DNA from 2 places in the Mycolicibacterium aromaticivorans JS19b1 genome. Region 1 is predicted to be linked to the other one. Evidence: predicted binding sites of a transcription regulator. Region 1 holds the regulator's gene; the other holds the start of a gene.
The links. The regulator LexA, encoded in region 1, represses DNA repair genes until DNA is damaged. The targets are predictions, from matches to a motif close to CGAACANNTGTTCG.

Region 1 (4,133 bases):
CGGGACCGCTCGGTGCCCGCCAAGGACCGCAGCAGGCCCTCGGCACCGACGGCGCCACCCAGGATTACGCGGGCGGCAAGATCTTCTACTCACCGGCCACCGGCGCGCATGCGGTGACGGGCGCGATCCTGGCCAAGTACGAGGCGCAGGGCGGGCCGACCGGCGACCTGGGCTGGCCGACCGGGACCGAAGCCGACGGCGGCGCGCCCAACAGCCGGGTCAGCACCTTCGGTGCCGCCGACAAACCGGTGATCTTCTGGACGCCCGACAACGGCGCCATCGTGGTGCGCGGCGCAATCAACGCCGCCTGGGCCAAGCTGGGCGGCGCGACCGGCAAGCTCGGTGTACCGACCGGCGAGCAGAGCATCAGCGGCGACACCGTGACGCAGAAGTTCAGCGGCGGCGAAATCTCCTGGAACAAGGCCAGCAACACCTTCACCACCAAACCGCCGGAGCTCGCGGGTTCGCTGTCCGGCGTTCAGGTTCCGGCCGCCGGGCCGGCCGGCCCCGCGGGGGCCAAGTCCGGCAACGGTTTCGCCTTCCACTGGTGGTGGCTGCTGATCATCGTCCCGGTGCTGTTGCTGCTGGCCGTGATCGGCCTGGGCGTGCTGTGGCTGCAGCGCCGCCGCAGCGGCGGCGAGGAGATCGACGACGACTTCGACGACTCGGACTACGACGACGACGATCACTGGCCCAGTGAGGTCGCCGGTGAGGCTGACGCCGCGGCCGCCTCGCGCTTCTCGACGTACCCCGACGGCGGCGTTCCGCAGGTCGCCGCTGCGCCGGGCTTCGGCTGGGCGCCCACAGAAGACGAGAAGTCGCAGCCCGGACCCGAGGATGTGTTCGATGGCGACCAGGACTCCATCGACACCACGCCAACCCGCATCCCCGCCGAGGCCGCCGAAACCGGTGGGTACGAGGCAGGTGCGGCCGACGAGGTGCCTGCGGAACTCGAGTACGCCGAGATCGAGGACATCGACGACGAGTCAAGTGATTCAGGCCGCCATGCGGCGGTGAATCTTGGTGAGTCGCAATCGATGTGGCGACTCGATATGGGAGAGCTCGGCACGCCACGGCGACGTCGCGCTGCCGAGCCCGAGCCCGCCCCGGAGCCCGAGCCGGCACCGGAGGAGATCGTCGAGTCCGACGTCGTCGACGTCGAGGAAGAAGACTCCACGCAGCCGGCGGAAGTCCTGCAGTCCGACGTGCATGCCGAAGCCGCAGCCAATCGTCCGGCTATCCACCTGCCGCTCTCGGATCCGTATCAGGCGCCAGAGGGCTACGTGGTCAAGGCCAACACACATTCGGGGCTGTACTACACCCCGGACTCGGCGCTGTACGACCACACCGTGCCCGAAGTGTGGTTCGCCAGTGAGGAACTCGCGCAGGCGAACGGCTTCCACAAGGCGGAGTGAGGCTTTCGCCCCCTCCGCTAGACCTTGCGGAGAACGGTGACGACCTTGCCGAGGATCGCGGCGTCGTTACCGGGAATGGGGTCGAACGCTGGGTTGTGCGGCATCAGCCAGACCTGGCCGCTGGTGCGCTTGAACGTCTTCACCGTTGCCTCGCCGTCGATCATCGCCGCGACGATATCGCCGTTGTCGGCTACGTTCTGCTGACGGACCACGACCCAGTCGCCATCGCAGATCGCCGCGTCGATCATGGACTCACCGACGACCTTGAGCAGGAACAGCGACCCGTCGCCGACCAACTCGCGCGGTAGCGGGAACACGTCCTCGACGGCTTCCTCGGCGAGGATCGGGCCGCCTGCGGCGATGCGTCCGAGCACCGGCACGAAGGTCGGCTCGGGCAGCGCGTCCGAACCCGCGACTTCGGTGCGCACGTGGCTCACCGCATCGTCGGCTGCGCGGACGTCCACCGCGCGCGGCCGGTTGGCATCGCGGCGCAGATAGCCCTTGCGCTCCAGGGTGCGCAGCTGGTGGGCCACTGATGACGTAGACGTGAGCCCGACGGCGTCGCCGATCTCACGGATGCTGGGGGGATAGCCGCGGCTGGTGACTGAGGCGCGGATCACGTCGAGGATGGTTCGCTGCCGGTCGGTCAGCCCGGATGTCTCACTGCGCTCGCTCATGGGGCCGAATCTAGCCGGGCCCGCGTCAAAATTCAAACATTTGTTCGACCGTGTCGCGATTCGGTGTTCTCGGCGGCCGGCGGAGCAGAACTTGTCGGTGGCCGGATTTATTCTTCGAACACGCTCGCTCACATGTTCGGGTTTCGAACGGATGATCGAGTATATTTCGAACACAAGAGCGAACCGGGGCGGCCCTGAAGGAAGGACACGGACGTGACAGTCATCGATGATCGACAGGTTTACATCTCGGCACCGGTGTACCGGCGGACGGCCGGCGCGCCTGTTTCCCCTGCTCGGCGCCGTCCGGCCCGTGTTCGCGCGCACCGGCCGCACCCGGCTCGGCCGGCTGTCACGCCGATGCGGTACCCGGGCACGGGTGTCGCGTTCTCGCGGGCGTCGCACACACGCAGGCCGGTCAGCACGGCAGTCACGATCGCGCTGGCGGGAGTGGCCGCGTTGATCACGCTCTGGCTCGGTATGGTCGGCCACTTCAGCGCCACGCCTGCGGCCCCCGAGCGGATGCCGGACCAGCTCGCCGTCGTCCAGGTCCAGGCGGGGGAGACGCTGCAGCAGCTGGCCGGACGGGTCGCGCCGGATGCGCCCGCCGGACAGGTGGTGCAGCGCATCCGCGATTTGAACAAGCTCGAATCGGCGTCGCTGGACGCCGGGCAGACGCTGATCGCGCCGATCGGCTGACCGCCGTGCTGGCCGCAGCCGCTCCCGCGGAGGGCGCAGGTAGGCTCTCAGTGGTTCGACGTATCGGGCCATTGAGCGAAGGAGCGGTCATGCACTGTCCGTTCTGCCGCAACCCGGACTCTCGTGTTGTCGATTCCCGCGAGACCGACGAGGGCCAGGCCATCCGGCGTCGCCGCTCCTGTCCGGAGTGCGGCCGGCGCTTCACCACCGTGGAGACCGCGGTTCTGGCGGTCGTGAAGCGCAGCGGCGTCACCGAGCCGTTCAGTCGGGAAAAGGTCGTCAGCGGCGTTCGCCGGGCCTGCCAGGGCCGCGACGTCGACGACGACGCGCTCAATCTGCTGGCCCAACAAGTAGAGGACACGGTGCGGGCCGCCGGCTCGCCCGAGATCCCCAGCCACGAGGTCGGACTCGCCATCCTCGGCCCGCTTCGTGAACTCGACGAGGTCGCCTATCTGCGATTCGCGTCGGTGTACCGCTCGTTCAGCTCAGCCGAGGACTTCGAGCGTGAGATCGAGGCGCTGCGCGCCCACCGGTCCGTCGGCACGTCGGGCTGAGCAAGTTCAATCCAGCTGTCGCACACCGTCGCTGACCACTCGGCCGGCGATCAGCACCCACCCTTGCGCGTCCCACGTCGTGAAGATCTGCGATCCCTTGCCTTGTGTGATCGTCAGGTCGCGGCTCAGGTAATCGGTCACCCGTGCCGCCGCCGATCCGGTGGCCTCATCTTCCGGCACCCCGAGATCGGCGGCGAACATCCGCGACCGGAGGTGGCCGGCGTCGCGATCCAGCCACGCCCAGAGGTAATGCTCCGCGTCGTCGGAGTAGTCGTCCGGGTCGGCGGCCAGCAGCTCGTCCACCGAGTCCAGGTCGTGGATGGCGAACTCCGGCGACCACTCGGCCCGAACCCGGATCACCGTGCGATCGTCGTCGTAGGTGACTCCGACGATGCCGGCAGGAACCTGCAGGGTGTGAATCGGTGCGCCGCACTCCCGCAGCCACCAGGCCGCGCCGACGGTGGGGTGCCCGGCGAATGGCAATTCCGTGGCCGGAGTGAAGATGCGGGCGTGCGCGGTGGTTGACCCGTCGGTTGGCAGATCGATGAATACTGTTTCGCTGTAACCTAATTCGGTCGCAATGCGCTGGCGGTCACCGGGCGGCACGGTTGCCGCGTCGACCACGCCCAGCGGATTGCCGAAATTGCCACCTTCATCGGTGAATACCCGCAGCACGGTCACGTCGACGGTCATGATTCGACTTTACGACGCTGAAGTCAGGTGGCACTGCGCTCGTCGGCGCCCAGGGCATCGAGCACGGCGACCCGGGTGTCCAGCGACCCGGTGACCAG
Region 2 (4,133 bases), 3.6 Mb from region 1:
CGACTGCACGCCGCCGAGCACCGAGGCCAACGCCTCGTAGGCCACCCGAACCAGGTTGTTCTGCGCCTGCGGGGCGTACAACGACGCACCGCCGGACACGCAGCCGAACCGGAACATCGCGGCCTTGTCGGTCTTGGCTCCCCACCGCTCCCGCACGATTGTCGCCCAACGACGCCGTCCGGCACGGTATTTGGCGATCTCCTCGAAGAAGTCGCCGTGGGTGTAGAAGAAGAAGGAGATCTGCGGTGCGAACTGGTCGATGGTCATCCGGCCGCGCTCGACGACGGTGTCGCAGTAGGTGACACCGTCGGCGAGGGTGAACGCCATCTCCTGCACGGCGTTGGCGCCCGCGTCGCGGAAGTGCGCCCCGGCGACCGAGATCGCGTTGAACCGCGGCACCTCGGCCGCGCAGAACTCGATGGTGTCGGCGATCAGGCGCAGCGATGGCTCCGGTGGCCAGATCCACGTGCCGCGAGAGGCGTACTCCTTGAGAATGTCGTTCTGGATGGTGCCGGTGAGCTTTTCGCGCGGCACACCCTTCTTCTCCGCGGCGGCGACATAGAACGCCAGCAGGATCGCGGCCGTCCCGTTGATGGTGAAGCTGGTGCTGATGGCGTCCAACGGGATCCCGTCGAACAGGATCTCGGCATCGGCGAGGGTGTCGACCGCGACGCCGACCCGGCCGACCTCCTCCCCGTACTCCGGATCGTCGGAGTCGTAGCCACATTGGGTCGGCAGGTCCAGCGCGACCGACAGTCCGGTACCGCCCTGCTCGAGCAGGTAGCGATAGCGCTCGTTCGACTCCTCGGCGGTGCCGAAGCCGGAATACTGGCGGAAGGTCCACAACCGTCCGCGGTAGCCGCTGGAGAAGTTGCCCCGGGTGAACGGAAACGCGCCCGGCGCGGGAGGATCGCCACTGCGGTCGGCCGGTCCGTACACCGGCTCCAGTGGGATCCCCGACGACGTGTGGGATAGGTGGTCCATCGGTGGATACCGTACTTGCAGTTTATGAGAATGCCAATACCGCTTTGGGCAAGTCGTGTGCACAATCGGCCGAAAGTGCTGGTGAGGCTTACAGCTCTACGAGCTGAGCCGCCCGGAAAGCACGTGCGCCTGCTCGAGCAGTAGCGTGCCGAGTTCCTGGCGCCGGTCGGGCTTGAAGCGGGTTTCCACCCCGGTGAGGCTCAGCGCCCACGCCGGCCGGCCGTTCTGGTCGAATACCGCCGCCGCGATTCCCCAACTGCCCTCCACGATCAATGCCGGGTTGACCGCGTATCCCGTGAGACGGGTTGCCTCGATCCTCTGCCGGATCGACTCCTCGGTGTGCTCGTCACCCCAGTGGGCCGCAGGCAGCGCCCGCGAGAAGTAATCGTCGACCTCGTCGGCGGGCAGGTGGCTCAGGATCGCCAGCCCCGCCGAGGCCACCCCAAGGGGAAACCTGATGCCCTCGCGCAGGACGTGGGACCGCAGCGGGAAACTTCCCTCGACGCTCAGCAGGCAGACCGTCTCGTCACCGCGCCGGGCGGAGAAGAAGGCGCTCTCACCGGTCTCGGCGGCCAGCCGGGCGACCACCTCACGAGCCTTGTCTGTGACGTCGTAGCGGTTGGCGGCAACGGCGCCGAGCAGATACATCTCCGGCCCCAGCAGCCATCGCCCCGTCTTGGCGTCCCGGTCGATCAGCCCGACCTCGGCCAGCGAACTGAGCAATCGATGCGCCGTCGGGCGGGCAAGCGCAGCGACCCTGCCGACCTCCGTCGTCGATGCACCGGCGGGTTCCGCGGCCCCGACCGCACCCAACAACGCGGCGACACGCGCCACCACATTGGGTTTGTCGGTCACGGACGATGATCTTAGCGTTCATTGAACGGACACCTGATCGATCGATTACCGCACTGCGGACATCTTCACGGGGGTTTGCGTCACAGGGTTGACTGCTCAAGACGGTACTTGTTGAGTGGGAACCCGGCACGCATGCGCGTTTACTCAGTGGACGCCGACTGGCTTTGGGAAGGGACGATGACTTCGAAGGTGTACGAGTCGGCAGCCAGCGCGGTAGCCGACATCCCCAGCGGCGCCGCCCTGGCCGTCGGCGGTTTCGGCCTCTGCGGGACTCCCGACCGACTGATTCAGGCGCTGCTCGACGCGGGCGTGAGCGACCTCGAGGTGTTCTCCAACAACTGCGGGGTCGACGACTATGGCCTGGGAATCCTGTTGTCCGACAGGCGTATTCGCCGGATTACCGCATCCTACGTCGGCGAGAACAAGGAGTTCGCCCGGCAATACCTGGCCGGTGAACTCGAAGTGGAGCTGACCCCGCAGGGCACCTTGGCCGAACGGTTGCGCGCCGGCGGGGCCGGCATACCCGCGTTCTACACCCCCGCAGGCGTCGGCAGCGCGGTGTCCGACGGCGGGTTGCCGTGGCGCTACGCACCGGATGGTTCGGTAGCAATCGCCTCGCCGGCCAAGGAGACTCGCGTGTTCGGCGACAAGCGCTATGTGCTGGAAGAGTCGATCAACGCGGATTTCGCGCTGGTGCACGCCAAACGCGGTGACACCGAAGGGAACCTGGTGTTCAACCGGTCGGCGATGAACTTCAACCCGCTGTGCGCGATGGCCGGGCGTATCGCCATCGCGCAGGTCGAGGAGCTCGTCGAGCCGGGCGAGATCGACCCGGCGACCGTGCATCTGCCTGGCGTGTTCATCAACCGGATCGTGCACACCGGGGCGCAGGACAAGCGCATCGAGAAGAGAACCGTCCGCGCGGAGGAAGCGAACTGATGACTGACGCAACGACAGCGACGGGATGGACCCGCGACCAGATGGCCGCACGGGCGGCCGCGGAGATGGTCGACGGCGAATACGTCAACCTCGGCATCGGGCTGCCCACTCTGATCCCCAACTATCTGCGGCCCGAAGTGCGAGTGACCCTGCACTCCGAGAACGGCATCCTGGGCACCGGCCCCTACCCCACCGACGACGCGGTCGACGCCGATCTGATCAACGCCGGCAAGGAGACGGTGACCGTGCTCCCCGGGGCGGCGTTCTTCGATTCGGCGTTGTCGTTCGGCATGATTCGCGGCGGTCACATCGACACCGCGGTTCTGGGTGGCATGGAGGTGTCCCGGACCGGGGACCTCGCCAACTGGATGGTGCCGGGCAAGATGGTCAAGGGCATGGGCGGGGCAATGGACCTCGTGCACGGCGCGGCCCGCGTCATCGTGCTGATGGAGCACACCGACCGCGCGGGCAACCCCAAGATCGTCACACAGTGCTCGCTGCCGCTGACCGGTGTGGGAGTCGTCGACCGGATCATCACCAATCTCGGCGTGATCGACGTTGTCGGCGACGGCACGTTGGTGCTGCGTGAGCTGGCACCCGGGGTGAGCACCGACGACATCGTCGCCGCGACGGAACCCGAGCTGAGAGTCGAGCTGTCGGGCTAGGTCAGAAGCCCGACAGGATCACCGCGTTGGTGGTCGCGGCGGCGTGCCGCAGCTCGCGCGCGGCGCGGTAGGCGTCCGAGTCGTACCAGGACTGCGCGGCTTCGACCGACTCGAACTCCAGCACAACGGTCTGGTGTCCGTGCCAATTGCCCTCGAGCACTTGCGGTTTGGCATCGACGGCGAGCACCTTGACCCCGCCCATCGCGGCGCCCGCGGCCTTTCCGTAGGCCTTCATCCCCTCCGGGTCATGGATTTCCTCGGTCAAGATGACGTATCCCTTAGAAGCCATAGCCATGGCGTTCCTCTCGTGTGAGAATCAGGTTCTCGTATTTCGGGTGACAGATTTCCACGCCACGAGGGGTAAATGCAATGACCAATGTCGACGCTGACACGGGCGTGCTGGCCGGCGAGCCACGGATGCTCATCGACGGCGAGCTTCGGTACACCGACTCCGGAGCCTTGTTCGACGTCGAGCATCCGGCCTCCGAGCAGGTGGTCGGGCAGGCCACCGACGGCACCGTCACCGACGTCGAGCGGGCGACCGCCGCCGCTCGCCGAGCCTTCGACGAGAGCGATTGGTCACGGGATCTGGACTTCCGCTACCACTGCGTCAACCAGCTACACGAAGCGCTCACCCAAGAACAGGAACGGTTGCGGCGCATCGTGATCACCGAAGTCGGCTGTCCGGTA

Region 2: a site for LexA is predicted at 1,866-1,879, ahead of Y900_RS19915 (CoA transferase subunit A). Genes of this name have one in related genera too.

What each region holds. Positions count from the first base shown of each region.
Region 1 covers NZ_JALN02000001.1:522,219-526,351, reverse strand. The annotation lists gene Y900_RS02530 (LGFP repeat-containing protein) at 1-1,415, shown strand, start outside; gene lexA (transcriptional repressor LexA) at 1,433-2,092, opposite strand; gene Y900_RS02520 (LysM peptidoglycan-binding domain-containing protein) at 2,306-2,788, shown strand; gene nrdR (transcriptional regulator NrdR) at 2,878-3,342, shown strand; gene Y900_RS02510 (PhzF family protein) at 3,349-4,035, opposite strand; gene Y900_RS02505 (alpha/beta fold hydrolase) at 4,059-4,133, opposite strand, start outside.
Region 2 covers NZ_JALN02000001.1:4,163,027-4,167,159, reverse strand. The annotation lists gene Y900_RS19925 (methylmalonyl-CoA mutase family protein) at 1-984, opposite strand, end outside; gene Y900_RS19920 (IclR family transcriptional regulator) at 1,081-1,839, opposite strand; gene Y900_RS19915 (CoA transferase subunit A) at 2,017-2,778, shown strand; gene Y900_RS19910 (3-oxoacid CoA-transferase subunit B) at 2,778-3,443, shown strand; gene Y900_RS19905 (DUF1330 domain-containing protein) at 3,445-3,738, opposite strand; gene Y900_RS19900 (aldehyde dehydrogenase family protein) at 3,813-4,133, shown strand, end outside.